Regions from separate parts of the Siphonobacter curvatus genome, predicted to be linked through region 1. Evidence: riboswitches for the same ligand, from Rfam matches in the RefSeq annotation. Region 1 holds a riboswitch; each other region holds the start of a gene.

Region 1 (6,123 bases):
CCCACATGGGTTTGCCCGCCGCTACGAAAGGCCGCCGCGACTATCCCGGTCGATTGCTGGTGCCGAGTCCGCTCCCACCGATGGAAATGGTACAGGAACGCCTGACGCAGATTCGACTTACTGAAGGCCTCGAAAAACCTTCCTCCGGCTTTTTGAAGGGTAAAAAAAACCTGACGATACCCGCCCATACTAAAGTTCGACTCCTACTAGACAATGAACAGCTGACAACGGGTTATCTCTCCCTTCAATTCAGCCGCGGGAAAGACGCGGAAATTCGAATTTGTTACAGCGAAGCCCTGTACAGTGATTCATTGACGCACGCCAAAGGCCATCGCGATCAGATTGAAGGAAAGTTTTTTGTTGGGTATGAAGATCGGGTTCAGGCCGACGGCGGTTCAAATCGCGACTTTACCTCACTGTGGTGGCGAACGTATCGTTACATTAATCTGCTGATCACCACGGGGGACGAACCTTTGGTCCTGAAAGATTTATTCGGAACGTCTTCGCGGTATCCGCTCCAGCAGGAAACTACTTTTTCGTTACCGGAGCGTAAAGATTTGCAGCAAATGCTCGACATCGGCTGGCGTACGGCCCGACTGTGTGCCAACGAAACGTACATGGATTGTCCCTACTACGAACAGTTGCAGTATTTTGGCGATACCCGCATCCAGGCCTTGATTACCCTCTATAACACCCGCGATCCGTGGCTGGTGAAAAATGCTTTGGAGCAGGGTCGGCAGTCGATGGTAGCCGATGGACTAACCATGAGCCGTTACCCCTCCAATCTGCACCAGTTTATTTCCTCGTTTTCGCTGCTCTGGCTTGGCATGGGTTATGATTACTACCGCTACCGGGACGATGCGGCCTATCTGAAAACGCTGCTTCCCGCTCACCGGCAGATTTTATCCTGGTACGAACAATGGCTCAAGCCCGATTACAGTTTAGGCTATGTTCCGAACTGGTTTTTTGCCGACTGGGCGGGCAGCTTTGATTACGGCGAACCGCCCCGTGAAAAAGACGGCGACTCGGCTTTTCAGGATTTGCTGTATCTGATGTCCCTGCAAATGGCCGCTGAACTCGAACAAAACCTGGGCATGCCCGCTTTGGCACAGCATTACCAAACGCTACAAACGAACCTGAAGAAAGCCATTTATCAGCATTACTGGAACCCGGAAAAAGGGCTACTGGCCGATACGAAAACACAGCGTTCGTACTCCCAGCACGTCAATGCCTTGGCGGTACTCGCGGACGTAGTCGAAGCAGATCAGGCGAAACAGGTGATGCAAACGGTACTTTCGGATCGTAGTCTGACGCAAACCACTATTTACTTTCGCTACTACGTGAATCAGGCTTTGAGTAAAGCCGGACTGGGCGATCTTCTGCTGGATCACCTGCAACTCTGGCAGGAGCAGATGAAGCTGGGCCTGACGACCTGGGCTGAAATGCCTGAACCATCCCGTTCGGACTGCCACGCCTGGGGTTCGAGTCCGAATATTGAATTTTACCGCATCGTACTCGGCATTGATTCCGAGGCGTCAGGTTTTAAGAAAATACGGATTGCTCCGGCCTTGGGTACCTTGAAACAAGCTTCGGGGAGTATGCCGCACCCCGCAGGGACGATCAAAACGCAGTATACCTTAAACGCACAAGGCAAGTTAACCGCCCGCATCACCCTTCCTTCGGCGACGAGCGGAACTCTTCACTGGAAGGGCAAAACGTATCCCCTTCAGGAAGGACCACAGGTACTTGAGTTATAAGGTATTTAGACAAAAAGCCCCCACTTAAAAGCTGATTTTTAAGCGGGGGCTTTTCTATCAAGGCATTTTTATTCTTTTAATCCTTTCAGGTACCCAATGCTTTGGGGCACCTGCTGAGCGATACTCGGACTTTCATCCTCAATAAAGTAATGCCGAATGCCCAGTCGTTTGGCTTCTTTAATAACGCCGGGAATATCGATCTGTCCTGTTCCTAACGCTACGTCGTTTTCCAGCGGGGTTGATCCCGTAAAGTCTCCTTTTACTCCTTTCTTAAGGTCTTTCAGGTGAATTAGCTCAAACCGTTTGCCGTATTTTTTGAGCAAAGCCACGGGGTCGGCCCCGCCGTGTTGGGCCCATAGAACATCCAGCTCAAAGGAAACATCCGACGGATTGGTGTTTTTGACGAGGTAATCAAACAACGTTCCCTGTTCGTAAGGGCTAAACTCGTAGCCGTGGTTGTGGTAACAGAAAGTTAAACCCGCAGCTTTCAGTACTTTGCCCGCTTTGTTAAAATCTTCGACGGCTTTTTTCGCATGATCGATGTTGAATGCTCCCTGATGCGGAATCCAGGCGACCATAACGTACCGGGAGCCCAGGGCTTTTGCCTGTTTGATAACACTCTGAGGGTCACTCACCAGCTCCTCGTACGAAGCTCCTGTGGCGGGTATGGTAAGCTTCCGCTTTTGGAGCATCTGCTTGTACGCTTCGGGAGTCAGGCCTTTCGGCGTATTTCCCTCGATTTCCGTAATACCCAGCGAGGCAATCAGATCCAGCGTTTTCTCTACGTCTTTCGCAAACTCATTGCGATAGGTATACGCCTGAACGCCAATGGGAAAAGTATATAAAGGTTTGTTACTTTGGGCAAAGGTGACTTCCAGCCCTAGCAGAGCCATCAGAAGTGTGCGGACAAAGAATACTTTCATAGAAAGGTTTAGATAAGATTTGTATTCAAAGATACACTCCTTGTTGATCGAGTGGTTTTCGTTCTAGCAGGAAAGTTCGTTGCTGGTTTGTCTGCTTCGGGAGTAATCCTTTTGTATCTAGGAACTGTCGCAAAGCTTTGCCTTGTAGAACGCATTGACAAGCGTCACAGACGCTCGTCAAACCACAATTAAAAAGGCTTCCTACCCCCTCAATAGCCCCTTATACACAAAAGGACTGCTTTAGAAGCAGTCCTTTCAAAAGTGAAGTATCGCAGTAATTACTGAATACTAATCAACCGGGGAGCTTTCTGTTTTACCTCTTCCCGTTTCGGAATCGTCAGATGCAGCAGTCCATTTTCGTAACGGGCCTGGATGCCTTCTTCATTGACCACATCTTTCGGCAGTACAAAGGTCCGCTCGAAAGACTGGTAGCTAAACTCCCGACGGGAGTAGTGTTCTTCTTTTTTGTCTTCCGTTACCGATTGCTTTTGAGAGGAAATCTTCAGCGTATTTCCGTCAAGCTGGATGTGAAAATCCTCTTTTCTCATGCCCGGAGAAGCCATTTCGACTTCAAACGCATCGGCCGTTTCGCGAATATTCACCGCCGGAACGGTCGTACCCGTCGATGAAAAATGCGATTGATTCCAATTGAAAAGGTCGCGACCTAGGAAATCATCAAAAAAGCTGGGGAAGCTGGGAAACAGCTCATCCTTTTTTCTCATGAGTGACATAGTTACCTCCTTTTTAAAAGTTGATCAAACGAATTCGATGAAGACGTTTCTTCATCACTTCCGCTCTTTTAAACGGGCGTGCCAAAATTGTTTTTCTTACCTATTGTCAGCGAAAACTGTCAAATTTTCATTAGGTAATCTTTCCTTTTGACAGTTAAATGAAAGATTACGGAGTCGCTAATCTTACTAGTATCTCAACCATTGGGGACGAATCCCAGGGTTTATACTACTGAAACGCACGCAAAGCAACGTATCTTCGTCCCCGAAAAGGTTCTGCTTAACCGCGGATGAATAGGGAATCGTGCAGACCGCCGATGCGGTTTAAATCACGAGCTGTCGTGCAACTGTATGTTTTAGATGCGTTTTGAGTTGTGAGTTTGGTGTTTTGAGTACCTGCCCTTCCACCACACTAAACTCAAAACTCTACACACTTTCCAACGATCATGCCACTGTACCTCGCGTATGGGAAGGCGTTGGAAAGGAAACGAGCCAGGAGACCTGCCTTTTTGTATCGGTTACACGCTTTCACGGACTAAGGCGGAAATCAGAAGTAGGTTTGCCGGAGGGGTGTACACGTCTCCGATTCTTCTTTTTTGTCTTTTTCAGGAAGGCCAGCTTATTCTTTCATGGCCAGTCATTTTCTCATTGCGGCTCCGCATAGTGGTTCGGGCAAGACGACGCTTACGCTGGGTCTGTTGCGGGCTTTGCGACACCGGGGGGTAACGGTTCAGCCCTTCAAGTGCGGGCCCGACTACATTGATATTCAGCACCATCGCACGGCCGCCGGACGAGCCAGTATCAACCTGGATTTGTTTATGGCCTCCCCCGAACACCTGCAGACGCTGTATCAAACGTACCGTTCCGGGGTAGATGTGGCCGTTACCGAAGGCGTGATGGGCCTGTTCGACGGAGCCGACCGGATGCAGGCCAGTACGGCCTCGCTGGCCGAATGCCTGGGTATACCCATCATCCTGGTGGTACACGCCAAGGCAATGGCGTACTCGGCAGCACCACTCCTGTACGGCTTCAGGCATTTTTACGCGGGCATACAAATCGCCGGCGTCCTTTTCAATGGGGTACAGACGACCTCGCATTTTCGTTTTCTGGAAGAAGCCTGTCAGGATGTAGGGTTGCCCTGTCTGGGCTATTTCCCTACCCATCCCGATTTTACCATTCCTTCCCGGCACCTCGGATTACGCACGTCTTCGGAGATCGACTACGAGCGAATCATCGAAGCCATCGCCCGGAAGATTCCGCAGACCATTGACCTGGATCGACTATTGGCCCTTACTAAAACCGATGAAGAAGCTTCCCTAGCTCAAGCCTTGTCCCATCGTACGGCCTGTAAGGTGACTATCGCCCGGGATGAGGCGTTTTCATTTCAGTATCACCAAAACCTAGCGGTGCTGGAAGCCCTGGCGGAAGTACAGTACGTAAGTCCACTCCGGGACACCGAGCTGCCCGAAACAGATCTCTTGTACCTACCCGGTGGCTACCCTGAATTGCACGCTCAGGCCCTGAGTGCCAATACGACATTTCGGGAAAGCGTGCGAGCGTATTGCCAGAACGGCGGATACGCCTACGCGGAGTGCGGCGGGTTGATGTACCTGGGCCAGCAGTTAACCGATGTGGATGGTCACAGCTATCCGATGGCCGGGGTGTTTCCCTTTTCAACGAGTCTGCAACACGCGAAGCTGACCCTGGGTTATCGACAAATTCACTTTCAAAATACCTTACTGAAAGGTCACGAGTTTCATTATTCTACCTTACAGGAAGCGGAAGAACTATCCTCCCTGGCTCCGGTCCGTAATGCCCGGGGTGTGGAAGTCGGGACTAAAATCTACCGCATACAAAATACCCTGGCTTCGTACGTACACTTATACTGGGGCGATGGCCCACCGTGGCTGACGGATCTGCTACGTACGCTTGCTACTTCCCTTTACACGCATCCACATGGCTGAAATCAAACGGCAACGGGTCATGCGACCCGATGGAAAAGCCATTAATCTGGTCCAGCGGCGGGGACATTTGTCCTACTGCTATAATGCCTGCTGCTGCGGGCGAACCGACCGCGGGTACGCCCCGGTGCTGGTTGACGTCTACAAAAACGAATGGCTCCGCCGAAAAATGCGGAATCAGGTTCACCTGACCAAAGGCGGCTGCCTGGGGCCCTGCACGCTGGCGAACGTGGCAACCCTGCTTTTCGACGGGCATTCGGTCTGGTTTCATTCGGTCAATAGCGAATGGCACATCAAAGCCATTTTCGATTACATCGACCGCATGCTGGCCGCCGACTGCTTCCTGAGTCCACCCGCCGAACTGGCCGAATTTGTCTTTCAGTACTATACCTGGAAAGGCTCGGAAACGGCCACCCTACGCGGGGAAACGCCCTCGCCCACCGATGGAATTGTGTTTCTGACGCACGCCGATACGGATTTGCTGACTCTCAGCCGGATCAGTCTACCCGACGATTTTCCCAAAGTACTGGGACTGAGCCTGCTGGCGATCAAGACCGAAGCCCACATGGCTCAGTTGCTGGAACGGGAGATTGGAGCGGCTCAGGTAATTATTTTGCGGATTCACGGACGGCCCAGTAGCGTACCTGGTTTTCATGAACTGGTGAAGCGGGCCCAGCAGAATCAACAACATTTGATTGTCATCAGCGGTACGGGCGAACTCAACCCGGAATTTGCGGCGGTTTCTACGGTATCT
Region 2 (6,123 bases), on a different contig from region 1:
CCGTCAAATCAAGGCCCGCGAAGGGATTGCCCTGAGCCTCCACTTCAAAGCCTTTTGATTCCGCCGAACCTACGCGTTTGAAAACGCCACCGGGCAAACTTTCCACCTGATTGTCTTTTCGCATGTAGTAGACCGAAGCCGAAGCGGCAAATTTTGATGACAGCTCCAGTCGGGAGCCCACTTCAGCCTGATAACCCGTTTCGGGATCGAACGTCTCCCCGTTTGGAGCTACCCGGCGGGAGGGTTTGAAATACGTTGAGTACGAGGCATAGATGGATAAAGGTTCAATGGGCTGATAGACTAGGCCCAGCCGATAGGTCAGGGCATTCCGGGCTATGGTTGATTTCGCTCCGTAGTTGGTTACCTGGCGGTCTTTGTCCACCTGATCGGTGTAATATTCGCCTTTGAATACATCGTAACGCAACCCAACTAATGCCTTGATTTTTTCGGAAAACCGGATGAAATCCTGTAAGTAAATTCCGTGTACCGTTTCATCCGTAGCCCGGTAGTAGGTATCGTAGTAATCGATATATCCCTGGTTTTCAATCGGGTTTTGTACGGGAATGGTTGCTCCTTTGCCGGCACCAAAAATAGCACCGTTATACGTTTTACGGTCTAGTACGCTAAGCGAATACCCCAGCAAAATCTTCTGCGAAACCTTGGCGATGTTGAGATCGTAGGTCAGCTCCAGCTGATTTTGTAACGGCTTGGTGAGGTGATTGAAGTAGTAGGGAAACGAGCGGGTAATGGAATCCCGCCGGGTATTGAGCGTCAGTTCTTCCGTTGAAAAATAATCGATGTTATCGTCCGAATACGAGAGCTGATTGGAAAGTTTCAGGTTGGCCATAAGCTGCCGCACGTAGCGAAACTGAACATCCGTTCGCGTATGCTTTAAAAAATCAGCGGGGTCGTTGTAACGCGTCGTTAGATCCATGCCGGGAACCAGCACGCCGCCCGCCAAAACGGGAATACCCGAATCCGTGCGGTACACATCTTTATTGGCTCCCACCGACAAATAAAAGTAGTCCTTGCGGGTGGGTGTATATTCCAAGGCCACGTAGGCATTGTTAGTAGAGATACCCGCCTGCCGGAAACCGTCGGTATTCGACACCCCGAAATCCATCCGGTACCGAAGCTTCGGGTTGATCGAACCACCCGCACCAGCCCGCATCCGACGGGTATTGAAACTCCCGTAAGTCGCGGAAAAATTAGCCCTGAAATCGGCCGTAGGCTGTTTCCGTACGATGTTGATGATACCACCCAAAGCCGAGTGCCCAAACAGAACGGAAGCCGGGCCTTTCAGTACTTCGATGCGTTCGACGTTGGCTAAATTCGTGTTGGGAGCACTTGTGGAAATGTTATGTCGCTCATCCCGAACGCCATCAATCAGTACCACGAAATTGCTGAACCCGCGAATGGTGAAGTGCTGAAAACCGCCGTAGGTGTTGTTGGAACGAACGCCCGTGGTATTTTTCATGGCATCCCCCAAATCATCAATGCCGCGTTGCTCGATGGTTTTTGAACTGACTGAGCTGGTAGATAAAGGCAGATCCCGCAGCGGAACATCGATTTTGTTAATCGCCGAAAACGAGCGGGTTCGCTGACTGGTTACCGTCACCACCGAAAGCTCGTGGGTTTTCTGGTTAAGCTGATAATGCAGGGGCAGGGTTTGGCCGGCTTTGACCTGTACCTGAACCTGACGCACTTCGTACCCGATACCGCTCAGCGTGAGGGTATACGCTCCCGCCGGAATTGCCTGCAACTTAAAACTGCCGTCGGCCTGGGTGATTACTCCCAGACCCGTGGGCTCCAGACGAATGGAAATGCCGGGTAGGGGTTCCTGAATTTCCGTTTCAATTCGCCCTTCCAGCGAGCCGTTTTTGTGTTGCGAAAATGCCTTTAGGAGGATGCCGCAGAGTAGTACCCAGGTGGTAAAAAGGACTTTGCTACTTAATCGTGAAGTAGAAATGGGGAGCATAACTTTTAACTAAAAGGTTAAAAGTTCTTCGCTTGCGTTCTAGCTAATAATGGTTCGGGGGTAGAGAAGAAATCAGGAAAGCTTACGCACGGGCATACGCGTATCGGCACAGTTGTGCCCATACAACAAAGCAAAGCTCCCCTTGATAACGCTCTAAACCGTGAAAGCATGACCAGCTAAGAAAAAGGCAGGTCTCCTGACTTGTTCTATTTCAGACGCCTTCCCATACCGAATGATACAGTGGCTCATTTGTCTGAAACGTATGCCGTTTACAGTTTTCAGTTTTCCGTTGCCAATGTTTGAGTAATTGAAAACGGAAACGGTCAACCGCAAACTGCGTAGAACTTACAGTTGCACGACAGCTCGTGATTTACACACGATTCCCTATTAATCTGTCTTTCGACAGAACCTTTTTCCGTGGAATAAGAAGTAAAGAACTTGAATGAGGCCGCGAAGGTAGGCTAAAAATGATAGATTAAAGAAGGAAGAGATAACATTACCTCATGTCTTTGTTCAACCTTACTCAGGTTTAGCCCGATTAACTACGGTTTAGACAGGCCCTGCGAAAGAGGAAAGTCAATAGGAAGGCTTCTATCGTTTTACCCGCCGAGCGGCTAATTTAGGCCTTTGCAGCCATTTCAGTGTCGCTCCTGTTTTCAGCTATTAAACCCGCCCCTGACTCCAAGGATTGGTATAGACGATTTAGTATAGAAGTGAAGGTAACGCTTCTTATTTTCCCACTATCTCTTTTCTGAAATGCTTCCCCCAGTTGCGTAATTCGACCAACAGGTCTTTCATCGACAGGCCCAGAGGCGTCAGGGCGTATTCTACCGTGATGGGCATACTGTCGTACAGCGTACGGGTAATGAGCTGATTTTCTTCCAGTGCCTTTAGTTCCTGCGAAAGCATTTTGGGCGAGATCTCCGGAATATCCCGCTGGATTTCACCGAAGCGTTTGTTGCCATACGTCAGGGAGATGATAATGGGAATCCGCCATTTGCCCTGAATCACTTCCATGGCATCTTTGGCTACTTTCAATTCATACTGGCAAGCGGGTTCGGTGCTTTTCATGTTTGGTAATGGTTCATACGTACTTACTCTCAGGTAACTACTTACCCATAGGTAACAGCTATCTTTTCGAAAGTGAATATAGCTAGTTTTGTCGCATTCATACTAACGAACAAGCTCATTCATGAAAAATCTGTTTTTCCTACTCGCGTTTCTAATATCCACCGTCAGTCTGGCCCAATCGCGTACGCCACGAACCTTTCTGCTCGTGCACGGGGCCTGGTCGGGTGGATGGGATTACGCCCAAGTGGATGCCTTACTAGCAGCCAAAGGGGATAAAGTTTACCGACCAACGCTTACGGGTTTGGGTGAACGCGTGCATTTGTCCAATGCCAACGTCAACCTCAGTACGTACATCTCGGATATTGTCAATGTGATCCGGTTTGAAGACCTGCACAACGTAATTCTCGTCGGACATAGTTACGGCGGTATGGTCATAGCGGGCGTGGCGGAGCAGGTACCCGACCGCATCCGTCAACTCGTATACCTGGACGCAATGGTACCCAATGATGGGGAAAGTGCCAAGGATGTGTGTGGTCCGATCTGGGACGCCCTGATGGTACCGCACATTAAAGACAGCGTGATGACCTATCCGTTCGGTCCTACCAAACCCACGCCGCCCATGGACGTACCGCAGCCCATCAAAACCTATACGGAGCCGCTAAGAATTAGCAATCCACGGGTTGGAAACATTCCAACTGCTTTTATTGTCATGACGAAAAATGGTAAAAGTGATAGCCATACGGACGCCATGGGACTAAGCCGGGCCAGGGCCAGAAACTGGAAGATTTACCCCTTCGAAGGCGGTCATTACTCCATGCGGGAACAACCCGAAAATCTGGTAAAAAAACTAGAGCTGGTATTGGGGAAGTAACGGCTAAGGATTCGTTCATAACTGGATGGTAAGTTTTCATCAGTTATATAACATTTCCTGAGGAATCGAATGGAATATACAAGAACCAATTACTCCGGAAAACTTTCCAGAGGCCAAGTCTCAGGATATGTTTTATTAAACGACAAAGGCAGGAACGGATGAAATCCATTCCTGCCCAATAGATCAAATCTACGGTTCTAGACGAAATTTTACGAACCGTAAAAATGCTGAGCTACTCGAGTCGGGCCGTACCGCCAGAGGTCCCCATCGGCGCCACCGTAGTTGACGGGCTGGGAGCGTTTTCAATGGCCTCCAATAGCCACACGGGAGGTTCCCCGGCCGGCTGGTCGCCCGAGGCCGTTCCCATAGTCGTACCGGTATTACTACTCGCGGGATCTGTTCCCTGGGGCTCTCCGCCGGCGTAACCGGGAATTGAATCCGACGTTACGAAGGCTGGGGTGGCATCGGTTTTGTGATCTACTTCAATGGTTATTTTCATGGCGATGCTAGTTCAAAACCGCGTACCGGGCCTCGATATTGACGGGTACGTTGGTCAGATTTTTAATTAATACCCAATAGGTTACGTACGTGGCGTTAGCCCGTTCTACGCGAGTTTCCCATTCCACCTGGGGAGCTCCGGTCCGTGGTGACGTGGGTACCACATGCCAGATGACGTGCCAGCTAGCCGGCCAGTTAAACGTATACCACTGGGCGGAGGCATTGGCCGCTACCGTACCCGTAAATTGAACACCAACTCTCATGATCGTGAAGGTTTGAAAAAAGGTTAAGAAAAGTAAGTATCCGGGCTCTCCGGTACGATTGGTTTCCGCAGGTTGATACTACCAGCCCAGTACCGTAAACCTTCCTTCGAAATTCAGGGGCCGGTTACTGAGATTGGTTACATTGAGCCAATAGGTAATGAAGCCATCCGAAGCCCGCTCTACCTGTGTTTTGATTTTAAGCTGCGGAGCACCGGGTACTGGCGTCGTGGGAACGGCCGTCCATACGACGTGCCAGTGAGCGGGCCAATTGAACGTATACCAGCGGCCTGTAGCATTGGCCCCCAAACTGCCCGTAAACTGCACGCCCGACCAGGTATTGGTTTGTAAGACGAGCGGAATCAACTGGCGTAAGTTGGGACGATTGCCGATTCGCTGCGTCAGGGGACGTCCGGTTGCGGCCTGCTGGGCCGAACCCGTCGTGCGGAGTACTTCCCGGGCCCGGGCGGGCGTCAGCGGAATGCGTCCGTAGGCCCGAAGAATGCCCTGCAAACAGGCCAGCGTTCCGACGACAATCGGTGAAGCACTCGACGTCCCGTTGAACGTATCCGTATAATGCTCGTTTTCAGGTCCACCCTGTAAATCGCCGTAACCCGTGGTCGTCACTTCCCAACCCCAGCCCTGCACGTCGATCATGGAACCAAAGTTGGAAAAATTGCAGCGAGCCCGGTCGGTGTATACTTCTCCACTACCTGTCTCGGCGTTACGTCCGTGCGTACCGGGGGGCGGATTTCCTGCTCCTACTACCACGGCCCCTGAGTCCCGGTTGGCCCGGTTAAACGGATTCCGCCAGGTCGCCGGAAAACCCGTCAAAGCCGTATTGTAGCCCGCCGCATCGAGGTTGTTGTTGCCATTGCCGGCAGCTTCGACCACAATGACACCCCGACTGACGGCATAGCGAATGGCGTCAAAATCGGCAGGCCACCATTCCACGGTCGTAAGGCCCAGGGTTGGGTGCGAATACTGCTGTTCAATCAGGATGATGTCTCCCGGCCGGAGGCTATCGGCTGCCAGCTGGATCACCTGGGGTAGGTTATAGGTCATGGCCGCATCCCGGTACACCGAAATAGCCCGCAGGTTAGCATCCGGGCTAATGCCCGTTACCCCAATCGTATTGGTATCTCCACCGATTACACCCAGTACGGCTGTTCCGTGGTTTTGCCAATCGGCTCGCTGTACGCCGCTGAGTAATCCGCCCGAGTTCTGAGCCAGATCTTCGTGCGTAAAATTCCAGCCCCCTTCAATGTCGATCACCTGCACATTCGCTCCCCGTCCACCCGGATACGTCCAGGCAAACACTGCATCAACGCCCTGGGGCGATGCCTCCAAATAGCCCTGTCGATCGACAAAACTAGGGGTAACCGGTACGGAAGGATCCGGAGCGGCGGACCGTACCGCCGTTTCAATGAAGGGCAACGTAGCCT
Region 3 (6,123 bases), on a different contig from region 1:
CGTTTCTACGGAGCGTACGTGGGTATGGCCGGTCGCGGTGAACCGATTCCCTTGGAAAGTAACTACTGCGAAATCGATCCGAATAACGTTGATAAATACGGGATTCCCACGCTGCGTTTCCACTACAAATGGTCGGAAAACGAAGTGAAGCAGGCCAAGCACATGCAGGATACGTTTGAAGAAATGATCCATGAAATGGGAGGTATTGCGTTAGGAAATAAACCGGGAAAAGAACAGAACTACGGTCTGGAAGCTCCCGGCAAAATTATTCACGAAATCGGTACGGTTCGGATGGGCAGTGATCCCAAGAAATCCGCTCTGAACTCTTTTATGCAGGGCCACGACGTGAAGAACCTGTTCGTCGTAGACGCCGCTCCGTTCGTCACCCAGGGCGACAAAAACGTAACCTGGACGATCCTGGCGATGTCCATGCGAACGAGTGACTACATCATTGATCAGGTGAAACAGAAGAATTTATAAAGAGTTTTCTGTTTACAGTTTTCAATTATGGCTACCGTTCAGCGATTTGAGGATTTAAAAATCTGGCAAAAAGCTAGGGTATTTTCCGTATTGATTTTTGAATTAATGGGGACGGGTCCCTTTGGCATGGACTTTGACCATCGAAGACAGATCAGGCGTTCGGCAGATTTGGTCATGGACAATATTGCTGAGGGTTTTGGACGAGCAAGCAAAGGTGAGTTTATCCAGTTTCTGGGAATCTCCAAAGGTTCGTTAACGGAAGTCAAATCTCAGTTATACCGAGCATTAGATCGTCAGTACATTTCGACAGAAATCTTTGAAAAAGTGTACGCAGATGCCGATGAGCTTGGTAAAATGATCGCTGGATTTATTACCTATCTGTCAAAAACGGAAATCAGGGGAAGTAAATACAAAGGCTCTACTGACAAACATCAATTACAGGAACTAGCGTTGGATTATCAGGACTGGACGGAATAGAAGTATTAATCACTGAAAACCGAAAACAGGCAACTGAAAACTGAAACACATGAAACGTCGCGATACACTTAAATCCATTGCACTCGGGTCGTTGGGCATGGCTACGGTTCCTTCGACGGACCTGGTGGCGGCACCGCCCGAGAAACCGCTACAGATTCCCGGCGGACGGCAGAAATCCGAAGCCATTCGGGATGCTAAACTTCAGGCGGAAAAGTTCTTTACGCCGCACGAACTGAAAACGATTACGGTCCTCTGCGACATCATTCTTCCCGCCGATCAGAAGTCGGGGAGTGCCTCGCAGGCGGGCGTACCCGCGTTCATCGAGTTTATGGCGAAAGATCAGCCCGTACACCAGACGCCCCTGCGGGGTGGGCTGGCCTGGCTCGACAGCGAAAGCCGCAAACGCTTTAACAAGAAGTTCGTAGAACTGACGAAGCCCCAGCAAATCGAAATTGTCGATGACATTGCCTACCCTGAGCAGGCAAAGCCACAGTACTCACAGGGAGTGGCCTTTTTCAACAAAATGCGGGACATGACGCTTACCGGTTTCTACACTACCCGCATGGGCTTTGACGACCTCGGCTACGTAGGAAACACCCCCAACAATTGGGAAGGTGTACCCGAAGAGGTACTGAAGCAGTATGGCTTGAGTTATGAATAAGATTTGAGGTTTAAAGGTGGTTTGATAGGATTTGAAGTTAGAGTAAAGTTTGAAGTTTAAGTAGAATGCAAGGTTGAGCAAAATAGGTTAGTAACATTCATAGCATAGGTTCATCTGAATGTACTTACAAGCTCCTCTCTCATCTGAAACCACTATCAAACCTTTTCACACTTGAAACTTTACTCAAACCCCATCGCACCTCAAACCCATTCCCCAATGCTGATTCGGAGAAATACCGGGTCAGCATTTTTATTTTCCCTACTTTTGCGGACGTTTTAGGTTTCGGTACATCCCGGTACCGGATTAAAAGGGAACACCGGTGCAAATCCGGGGCTATCCCCGTAGCTGTAAGTTTCGGGATCGTTTCGAGTGTTGAGTTTAGCGTTTGGGGTTCTAATGAATAGTAACTCAAAACGCTGAACACAAAACCCAAAACAATCCAATTTCCAGACAATTCGCCACTGTACCCGTTTCGGTATGGGAAGGCGTCTGGGGTGAAACGAGCCAGAAGACCTGCCTGAAACGAAATCCATTTCGAGCTTTCGGGTGAAAAGTCGTTTAGGAAAGGTAGACTATTGGTGGGTGGCTCAGACGCCCGTCCGTATCGTTTATGCCTTTCGCCTCGCGTAACCGGATTGCTCATCATCTCTTTTATTCAGAAAACGATGAGCGTTTTTACCAAAAGTACCCTTCTCTTTTTGTTGGCTACAACGGCCGTTTGGGCTCAGGAAACCCAACTGGAACCCGTCACTGTGACGGCCAACCGTACCGATCAGAAACTTTCCCAGACCGGAAAAGTCGTCACCGTGTTACCGGATTCAGTCCTCCAAAAATATGCTACGCAGTCCGTCGGTGAATTGCTTTCGCGTCAGGCCGGCTTTATGGTGGTTGGGACCCAGGGACCTCTCGGTACCAACCAGGATGTATACGCACGCGGAGCTGGTCAGGGCAATACCTTGATTCTGCTCGACGGCGTACCCATTTACGACCCCTCCGGCATCAATAACACCTTCGATCTAAACTTACTCTCCGTGGGCGAAATCGAACGGATCGAAATTCTCAAAGGAGCCCAGTCTACCCTGTACGGTTCCGATGCCGTGGCGGGGGTCATCAATATTTTCACCCGAAAAGAAGGCGACCGTCCGTTAGGAGCTTCGGCGACGGTACAGGCGGGAAGTTATGGTACGTTTCGGAGTACGGTGGGCCTGAACAGTTCTTCCAAAGCCGGATATTTCAACGCCCAGTACACGCGGTTACGCTCCGATGGGTTTTCGGCGGCACACGATGCGAAAGGCAATCAAAACTTCGACAAAGATGGGTTCTGGCAGGACAATGCCCTGTTCAACGGTGGGATTCAACTGGGGTCGAAGTTGCTCTGGAAAGTACGTGGTATGTATTCCTGGTATCGAAACGAGCTAGATGCCGGAGCTTTTACCGATAGTACGAACTATGACTATACCAATACCATGAAAATGGCCGGTACGGGTTTTGAGTATACGCACAAACTCGGAAAGCTGACGGCCAATTATGCGTTTACGACCTTTGACCGGAAATCCGAGCTGGATCAGTCGAGTTTTGAGGGGAATACTCATTTCGCCGAACTCTACCATTCCTGGAATATACGACCCTGGTTTGATCTCATCACGGGAGCCGATCTTCGTTCACAAAATACCTATCAGGCTAATCCATACGGCCCACCCATTCAAAAAGATACGGCTCATACGCAATTGATTAGTGCCTACATAACGGCTTTGTTACGTAGTCGAACCAACCTGGCTCTGGAATTGGGAGGCCGGTATAATCATCATTCTTTATACGGAAGCAATGTTACGTATTCAGTCAACCCTTCGTATCTGTTCAAGGATCGATACAAAGCCTTTGTGAACCTCTCCAGTGGCTTCCGGACGCCTACGCTGTATCAGTTATACTCGCCCTATGGTAACAAAAGCCTGAAACCGGAAACCAGTCGTTCGCTGGAGCTGGGGGTACAATGGTTTAGCAAAGACAAAAAGTCCAATGTGCGGGTGCTGTATTTTGACCGCCTGATTAAACAAGTGATCGATTTCCAGTCGCTCAACCAGCCTCCGTATGGTCGGTACGTGAATTACAACCAGCAAAAAGATCATGGGTTCGAACTTGAAGGCTCTTACCTGTCAAACGGCTGGTCGCTGACGGCGAATGCGACTTACGTGACCGGGCAGGTCACCCAGCCATTGAATGGACGCGATACGACATTTAATAATCTATTCCGTCGCCCAAAGATGCTGGTCAATGCCACGCTCGGCTACCAGATTACACCAAAAGTATTTGCTTCCGCTACGGTACGCTCCCTGGGTAAACGTTCGGATCGATTCTACAACGGCGAAACTTTTCAAACGGAGCTCGTCGAGCTGAAACCCTATACCACTCTGGACGTTTACGCCGAATACCAGATTAATACTTTCCTTCGCGTCTACGGCGATGTCCGTAATCTGTTGAATGAGCAGTATTTTGATAGCTACGGATACAATACCCGAGGCCGAAACTTCACGGCTGGCGTGCGATTCCAGTTTTAATATGAGAATTAAGGAAGCTGAAGGGCCTGGCCCGGGGTTGCATCCCGGGCTAATCAACTTGAACCCGTTGGGGTTTTTAGTACAGCTTAACAGCATGCGTTTGGGTGGAGGCTTTGGCGAATTGGTCTAGTTCAAGCAGACGTCAAACACGTATCAAACCATTCAAACCTTAAAACAGAATACCCCCTATGACTTTAGAAGAAACGATTCGTCGAAAGATTGATTTAAAAACCAAACCGCTGGGAGCCTTAGGTCAGCTCGAAACGCTGGCCTTACGGATCGGCCTGATCCAGCAAACGGAAAGTCCTCAGCTGAAACATCCGACCCTACTGGTATTTGCCGCTGACCACGGGATTGCGGCGGAAGGCGTGAGTGCCTACCCGGCGGAGGTGACCTATCAGATGGTCCTTAATTTTTTAGGGGGTGGAGCGGCCATTAACGTTTTTTGCCGGGAGAACGGTCTGGATTTACGCGTCGTGGATGCGGGCGTGAACGCTGATTTTCCGGAGCATTCTTCTTTAATCGCTGCTAAAGCGGGCTACGGAACAGCCAGTTTCTTACACGACTCCGCCCTGACGGTTGAGCAACTGGAATTCTGTCTGGCCAAAGGAGCGGAACTGGTACAGGGTTTACAGCAAACGGGCTGCAATGTCGTAGGGTTTGGGGAAATGGGCATTGGCAATACTTCCTCGGCCAGTATGCTCATGAGCGTTTGTACGGGCATCCCGCTGGATCAGTGTGTGGGCAAAGGTACTGGGCTCACAACGGATCAGCTATCCCGTAAACAAAGCGTATTACAGCAAGCTCTGACTCGGCACGGTTTACTTACCGATCCCTATAAAATCCTGCAAACCTACGGGGGCTTCGAAATCGCCCAGATGGTGGGAGCAATGCTAACGGCCCGTTCGTTACACATGGTGTTGCTGGTGGATGGTTTTATCTCGACGGCTGCTTTGCTCGTAGCCAGCCGAATGCAACCGGAGGTGTTGGAGAACGTAATCTTCTGCCACCATTCCGCCGAACAGGGGCATGGCTTATTACTGGATTTTCTGCAAGCGGAACCTTTGTTACGGATGAATCTACGGTTGGGCGAAGGTACTGGTTGTGCTCTGGCGTATCCACTGCTGAAAAATGCCGTAGCCTTTCTCAATCAAATGTCTACTTTCGCCGAAGCCGGTGTTTCTTCGCTCGATGACTGAATTACGATTATTCCTAACCGCGGTGGGTTTTTACACCCGTATTCCCATTCCAGGCTGGGTGGGCTACGGGGCTGAACAACTCAACGCCTCCCGCAAATACTTCCCACTGATTGGAGCCATCGTGGGGGGAATGATGCTGGCGGTCTATTTCAGTAGTGAATTGATTTTCCCCAAAACGATCAGTATTTTGCTGAGTATGATTGCTGGAATTCTAACGACGGGAGCCTTCCACGAAGACGGTTTCGCGGACGTATGCGATGGCTTTGGCGGTGGCTGGACGAAGGAGCAAATCCTGACGATCATGAAAGACAGTCGGGTCGGAACGTATGGAGTAGTCGGCTTGGGTCTGCTACTGAGTTTGAAGTTTCTGATTTTACTGGAAATAGCGGGAGTTTCCCCTCATCTCTTCTGGAGTGGTATTCTGAGTGGACAAATCGTAAGTCGCTTTATCGCCTCCACCATGATTGATACGCACGCCTACGTTCGGGATATCGACACCAGTAAAGTGAAACCGATGGCTTCCGCCCGATTAAAGACGCCAGCCTGGTTAGTAGGGTTCTTCTTTGGTCTGGTGTCTCTGCTGACCTTGCCCAGTTACTGGCTGGGGCTGGCGGCCGTGGTGGCCTTTGGAAGTAAAGTTGTACTAGCCCAGTATTTCAAGCGATGGATCGGCGGGTATACGGGGGATTGCCTGGGTGCCATTCAGCAGGTGAGTGAAGTGATTTTCTACCTTAGTCTGTACGCGGGATGG
Region 4 (6,123 bases), on a different contig from region 1:
CCCCTTCCGCACTCAGATCCAGAATATGTACATGAGCACCCTGACTGGCAAATTCGACACTAATGGCCCGGCCAATACCACTGCCACCGCCGGTAATGGCTGCCGTTTTTCCGGCAAGACTAAATACACTCATCCTTGTTGTTGGTTTTTGTAAGAAAAGACCAGATCAAGGGCGGTAATACCCTATTTAGATCGGCATTTTTACTGCGACCACAAGTTTCGTGTAATTCCTGGAAAAAAGAATGAATGGAAGAAAATAGAATAGAGGGGCCGGACGGAGTTTGCCCACTACCAAGGTCTTGTTGGGATCGTTTGACGTTTCAAAAGTTTGACGCACCGAAACATTTCAGCGTCTCAGCAAAACTACGTAGGGGTGGCCCCCTGTTGTCACCAGGGGTTTCAACCCCTGGAACCGAAACCTAGAAATTAAACTTCCGCTTTACCACGGAGAAAAACCAGCCGACCAGAAAGGCGACGATACAACCCAAGGTTACTTCTGAGGTACGGAGGAGGGCAATTTCAAGGGCATCCTGCCAGGAAGCTTGCTGAAAAATCGCTGGCGTCATGACAGCAATTACGGTAGAGGGAGCCAGTTTCCAGCTAGAAGGATACCGTTTGATGAGTGTACCCATGAAGATGGCTACCGCAATGGCTAGAAAGAGGGAGAAGATATTAACACCCGTCAGGACGATAAAAACAATACCAATTAAACAGCCGCTAATAGTATTAATAATCCTGGAAATCGTATTGCGACGTAGATCACCAAAATCAGGCTCGGAGACGATGGCTACCGAAATAAGTGCCCATTCTTTTTTCTCGATGTGAAGCAAATCGAGTAACATCCAGGCAATGGCTGCTCCGAACAAAATCCGGAACGCATACAAAAAAGTGGTTTTTTTGAGCTCGATTTCTTCTAAAATTGTTTTTTCAAGCTCAATGATTCGTTTCTTGGGGTTAATAAGTGTTTTATAGATCATGGTACTTTTCGGGCTGTGACCAAACGGTCGTACTTTAATGGCTTCTATAAAATTAACGCACAAACTGCCTGAAGAGTTTTGAATATTTTTGTACTATTCTAATAATCTACGCAATCATTTGAACAAAATTTCCAGAATGACTGCTTTCTGGATTCCTGAATCGAAAACCGGTGAATAATAGGGCTGTTGCCTTATCTTTGAATTCTACTCAACTTGAACCGATGCCTTATCTTGTTTTAGACCTGGAAATGACCGGAGGTGAACCCGGCTGGAATGAAATCATACAAATTGGAGCCGTTTTGTGCGATGATGACTGGAATGAACTGGGAACGTATCTGTCGAATGTCTATCCGGAAAACGAAGAAGCTTTCTCGGAATATTCAGCTAAAATTCACGGTCTGAGTCTGAGCGATCTGGACGACGCTCCCATGATTTACGACGTCATCCCACAATTTGAAGAGTGGATACTGGAAAAGCTCGGTCGACTGCGGGGCCGTACCCAGACGCTGGATAATTCCCAATACCTGCGGGATGTTATCATTAGCGGACAATCCGTCATCAACGATATTAATTTCCTGCGGTACGCCTACCGGGAAGAGAAAATCAAGTGGCCGTATTCCAACAAACTGCTGGATCTGCATACGCTCGGCTATTTCACCTTTGAAGTACTGAAAGCCAATGGCAAGCCCGTACCTAAGTCACTGAGTCTGAAAGCCATTGCGGGTTATTTTGGACTGGAACGGGAAGACGCCGAATTTCACAATGCCCTCGAAGACGCTCAGCTGACTACGAAATCGTTCAAAGAAGTATTTGCTCTTGCCAAAAAGTTTAAACTGGCGGAGTAAGGAAAGAATAAACGATAAAGAGCCGATCCTACAGGATCGGCTCTTTATCGTTTGGGTATTTCGTCAGGAAATTAATCCAGAGCCGCTACCCCGGGAAGCGTTTTGCCTTCCATGTATTCGAGCAGAGCTCCACCGCCCGTCGATACGTAGCTTACGCGGTCACCGTAACCGGCATTGTTTACCGCAGAGGCGGAATCACCACCACCGATGAGTGAGAAGGCTCCGTTTTCTTCAGTTGCCGTCACTACGTACTCCGCAATGGCGTTGGTGCCTACAGCAAAATTCGGGAATTCGAATACACCCATCGGACCATTCCAGAGAATCGTTTTCGAATTCAGGATGGCTTCTTTGAATACTACGATCGACTGGTGTCCAATGTCCAGCCCTTCCCAGCCCTCGGGAATCTGACCCGAAGGAACCGTCGTTTTGGTGGCGTCGTTGGAAAACTTATCGGCAATCACCGTATCTAGCGGCATCAGTAGATTGACTCCTTTTTCTTTCGCTTTTTCGATCAGCTCCAGAGCCAGCTCCATTTTGTCGTCTTCGTGGATGGAGTTTCCGATTTGTCCACCCAAGGCTTTCGTGAAGGTGTAGGTCATACCGCCACCCAGAATCAGCGTATCCACTTTATCCAGCAGGCGTTCGATCACCAGAATTTTATCGGAGATTTTCGCTCCACCCATGATCGCCGTGTACGGACGCTCTACATTATCCAGAATCCGTTGAGCGTTGTCAAGTTCGGCTTGCATGACGTAACCGCTTACTTTATCAGTAAAGAACTGACCGATTACCGCCGTTGAAGCGTGTGCCCGGTGAGCTGTACCAAAAGCATCGTTTACCCAAACATCACCCAGGCGAGACAGTTTCTCGGCGAAAGCCACGTCTCCTTTTTCTTCTTCTTTGTAGAAACGGAGGTTTTCCAGCAGCAGGATTTCACCGGGCTGCAAGTTAGCGGCCTGATCTACAGCCTGCTGACCAATGGCGTCATCGGCAAATTTTACCGGACGGTTGAAAATCAGCGACAGGGCATTAACCAGGTGTTTGAGCGAATATTTTTCGGTAGGACCGTCTTTCGGACGACCCAGGTGCGACATCAGGATTACCGAACCACCGTCGTTCAGAATTTTCTGAATCGTGGGGATGGTAGCTTTGATGCGGGTATCGTCAGTAATTTCATAGCGGTCATTCAAAGGGACATTGAAATCTACGCGGACAAGTGCCTTTTTTCCGGCGAAATTGTACTGGTTCAGCGTCTTCATCAGATAGAATCAGAAGTTTAAATGAGTAATGGTAAGACCACGCGGTAACAAAGTTCTGAAGCGTTAGTCAAGAACGGAACAAATTTAGAAATTCGGCCAAACTTCCCTAAACCTGACGAGTTTTTAAGCGAAACCTCTTAAAATTTTGCTAAAAAGATATACGCTGCAGCAATGAGTAGGTGGAGTAACGTCTTTTCTAAAAAAGATTCTGCTTCCATATTTAAAAAAACTATGCTCTATATTTGCGGCGTTCTTTGTAATGCCCGTCAATCGGATGGTTGGTTTCGTGGGGAGGTCTTCGCTCGCCAAGGAATGAAAAAGGAATCGTGTGTAAATCACGAGCAGACGTGCTACTGTAAGTACCCGTTTCGCCGCAGCGAAACACGTGCTGCCCAAATTTCCCATTGTTCCGTGAGGAATGAGAAGGGGGGCCAGCATGGTACAAGCCAGGAGACTTGCCAACCTTCTCAATGGTCATGCCTTCACGACTAAGGCCTGATGCACGCATTGATTTTACAAATGTTGTAGGCGTTTCTTCGCCCGGTTCTGATGCTCAGAGCGGGGTCGAAAACGTGTATTCTTCTTCTGACGTTCAGCGAGGAACGTGAGCCGGAGATCGTATGCCTACGCATTCGTAACAATTCACCTTTTTTGGCGGGTTGGGTGTTTCAGAGGCGTTTTTTTAAACCCTTTTTTAACACAAACAACATGGTTACGCACAACCTGGGCTACCCCCGTGTGGGCAGCAAACGCGAACTAAAATGGGCCAGCGAACAATTCTGGGCCGGAAAAATCTCCAAAGATGAACTCCTCTGGGCCGGACGGCAGGTCCGTCGGCAAAACTGGCAAACGCAACAGGAAGCCGGTATCCAGTGGATTCCTTCCAACGACTTTTCGTATTACGATCAGGTATTGGATACGGCCCTGATGGTAGGGGCGGTACCCGAGCGTTACCAGTCGCTGATTGACGGTAAGAGTAATCGCGAACTGGAAATCTACTTCGCCATGGCCCGGGGTATTCAGCAGAATGGGCTGGACATCAGAGCCATGGAAATGACGAAATGGTTTGATACCAATTACCACTTCATCGTACCGGAGTTTCTGAAAAATCAGCAGTTTAAGCGGTATTCCGATAAAGTCATTCACGACTTTGAAGATGCCAAGCAAATGGGTATTCTGACGAAGCCCGTCTTGCTTGGCCCCGTATCGTTTCTGTTACTGGGCAAAGAAAAAGAAGCGGGTTTCCATCGCATTGATCTGCTCGAACGCTTGTTGCCCGTGTACGCCGACGTACTACGCGAACTGGCTACCCGAGGTACGACCTGGGTACAGATCGACGAACCCTGCCTGACGCTGGACTTATCCGAGAATGAGCAAATCGCTTTTCAGCAGGCCTACGAGTACCTAGCCCGGGCGGTACCTCAGCTATCCTTGCTGGTTGCCACGTATTTTGAAAGCATACAGCCCAACCTGGCCCTGACCCTGCAATTGCCCGTAGCGGCTTTGCACGTGGATTTGGTACGCGGCAACGAACAACTGGAAGTCATCCTGGCCGATACCAGTTTTGTCACTTCGCAACGAATCCTTTCGCTGGGCGTCGTGGACGGACGAAACGTCTGGAAAAATGACTTCACGCAATCGTTGACGTTCATTCAGCGAGCGGTGGACGTACTGGGCAAAGACCGTGTCTGGATTGCTCCGTCCTGCTCGCTACTGCACGTACCGTATGACCTGGATCTAGAGAAAAACGAAGCCGTCCTGACGCCGGAAATCAAAAACTGGATGGCCTTTGCCAAGCAGAAACTCGGTGAAGTAGTGACGCTGGGACGTCTGTCCAAGGGAGAGGCTCAGGGCTTATTGCTGGAAAATCAGGTGGCTTTGGAAAGTCGCCGGACGAGTCTGCTGATTCACAAAACTGCCGTTAAAACGCGGGTACAGGCCGTGCAAACGGATGATTTTGAGCGGGATAGTGCGTTTGCCGTTCGTCAACAAATTCAAGGAGAAAGCCTGCCATTACCGCTCTTCCCCACGACCACCATTGGTTCCTTTCCCCAAACCGACGAAGTGCGGCAATGGCGGGCGAAGTACAAGAAAGGCGAAGTAACGAAGGCTGATTATGAAACGTTTGTAGAAGCGGAAATCGAAAGGTCCATTCGCTGGCAGGAGGAAGTAGGGTTGGACGTACTGGTACACGGCGAGTTCGAGCGTAACGACATGGTAGAATACTTCGGCGAGCAACTGACGGGCTACGTCTTCACTCAAAATGGCTGGGTACAGAGTTACGGCAGTCGTTGCGTGAAGCCACCGATTATTTACGGTGACGTAGAACGTCCCGAAGCCATGACGGTACGTTGGACGACCTTCGCTCAATCGAAAACCGAGAAATACATGAAAGGGATGTTGACGGGTCCGGTCACGATCCTGCAATGGTCCTTTGTCCGGGATGATCAGCCACGTAAGGATACGGCCTTCCAGATTGCCTTAGCGATTCGGGATGAGGTACAGGAACTGGAACAAGCAGGCATCCGGATCATTCAGATTGACGAACCCGCCATTCGCGAAGGATTGCCTCTGCGGCGGGCGGACTGGGCGGCGTACCTGACCTGGGCCGTGGACGCGTTCCGGCTGAGTGCTTCGGGGGTAGCGGACCAGACGCAGATTCACACGCACATGTGTTACTCGGAATTCAACGATATCATGGAGGCCATCGCCCGGATGGATGCCGACGTGATTACCATCGAAACCTCCCGTTCGCAGATGGAATTGCTGGAAGCATTCTCGGACTTTCAGTACCCCAATGAGATCGGACCCGGCGTGTACGATATTCACTCGCCGCGTGTACCGAGCGTGGAAGAAATGGCACATTTGCTGGAAAAAGCACTTCGTACGATTCCGGCTCGTAACTTGTGGGTCAATCCCGACTGCGGCCTGAAAACCCGCCGTTGGGCCGAAACCGATCAGGCCTTACGAAACATGGTAGCCGCCGCCAGGCAGCTCCAGCAGACGATAAGCGTTTAGAGGTTTTGTGGTTTAGAGTTTAGT

The links. Region 1 has a riboswitch for cobalamin ahead of C5O19_RS20470 (cobyrinate a,c-diamide synthase). Riboswitches for the same ligand answer to the same signal wherever they lie in the genome.
Region 2: it holds a riboswitch for cobalamin, as region 1 does, so the genes downstream of both, C5O19_RS16955 (TonB-dependent receptor) here and C5O19_RS20470 (cobyrinate a,c-diamide synthase) in region 1, are expected to answer to the same signal.
Region 3: it holds a riboswitch for cobalamin, as region 1 does, so the genes downstream of both, C5O19_RS12825 (TonB-dependent receptor plug domain-containing protein) here and C5O19_RS20470 (cobyrinate a,c-diamide synthase) in region 1, are expected to answer to the same signal.
Region 4: it holds a riboswitch for cobalamin, as region 1 does, so the genes downstream of both, metE (5-methyltetrahydropteroyltriglutamate--homocysteine S-methyltransferase) here and C5O19_RS20470 (cobyrinate a,c-diamide synthase) in region 1, are expected to answer to the same signal.

What each region holds. Positions count from the first base shown of each region.
Region 1 is NZ_PTRA01000005.1:80,842-86,964, reverse strand. Features, by position in the region: gene C5O19_RS20485 (alpha-L-rhamnosidase-related protein) at 1-1,757, shown strand, start outside; gene C5O19_RS20480 (sugar phosphate isomerase/epimerase family protein) at 1,826-2,680, opposite strand; gene C5O19_RS20475 (Hsp20/alpha crystallin family protein) at 2,959-3,402, opposite strand; cobalamin riboswitch at 3,663-3,931, shown strand; gene C5O19_RS20470 (cobyrinate a,c-diamide synthase) at 4,038-5,372, shown strand; gene cobN (cobaltochelatase subunit CobN) at 5,365-6,123, shown strand, end outside.
Region 2 is NZ_PTRA01000002.1:442,155-448,277, forward strand. Features, by position in the region: gene C5O19_RS16955 (TonB-dependent receptor) at 1-1,978, opposite strand, end outside; cobalamin riboswitch at 2,148-2,406, opposite strand; gene C5O19_RS16960 (winged helix-turn-helix transcriptional regulator) at 2,708-3,049, opposite strand; gene C5O19_RS16965 (alpha/beta fold hydrolase) at 3,171-3,920, shown strand; gene C5O19_RS16970 (hypothetical protein) at 4,153-4,419, opposite strand; gene C5O19_RS16975 (hypothetical protein) at 4,427-4,681, opposite strand; gene C5O19_RS16980 (S8 family peptidase) at 4,760-6,123, opposite strand, start outside.
Region 3 is NZ_PTRA01000001.1:3,082,404-3,088,526, reverse strand. Features, by position in the region: gene C5O19_RS12840 (GMC oxidoreductase) at 1-480, shown strand, start outside; gene C5O19_RS12835 (four helix bundle protein) at 508-957, shown strand; gene C5O19_RS12830 (gluconate 2-dehydrogenase subunit 3 family protein) at 1,007-1,618, shown strand; cobalamin riboswitch at 1,879-2,153, shown strand; gene C5O19_RS12825 (TonB-dependent receptor plug domain-containing protein) at 2,197-4,173, shown strand; gene cobT (nicotinate-nucleotide--dimethylbenzimidazole phosphoribosyltransferase) at 4,362-5,372, shown strand; gene C5O19_RS12815 (adenosylcobinamide-GDP ribazoletransferase) at 5,365-6,123, shown strand, end outside; gene cobC (alpha-ribazole phosphatase) at 6,120-6,123, shown strand, end outside.
Region 4 is NZ_PTRA01000001.1:1,585,791-1,591,913, forward strand. Features, by position in the region: gene C5O19_RS06420 (SDR family NAD(P)-dependent oxidoreductase) at 1-133, opposite strand, end outside; gene C5O19_RS06425 (FUSC family protein) at 420-977, opposite strand; gene C5O19_RS06430 (3'-5' exonuclease) at 1,199-1,822, shown strand; gene C5O19_RS06435 (phosphoglycerate kinase) at 1,894-3,081, opposite strand; cobalamin riboswitch at 3,344-3,558, shown strand; gene metE (5-methyltetrahydropteroyltriglutamate--homocysteine S-methyltransferase) at 3,790-6,099, shown strand.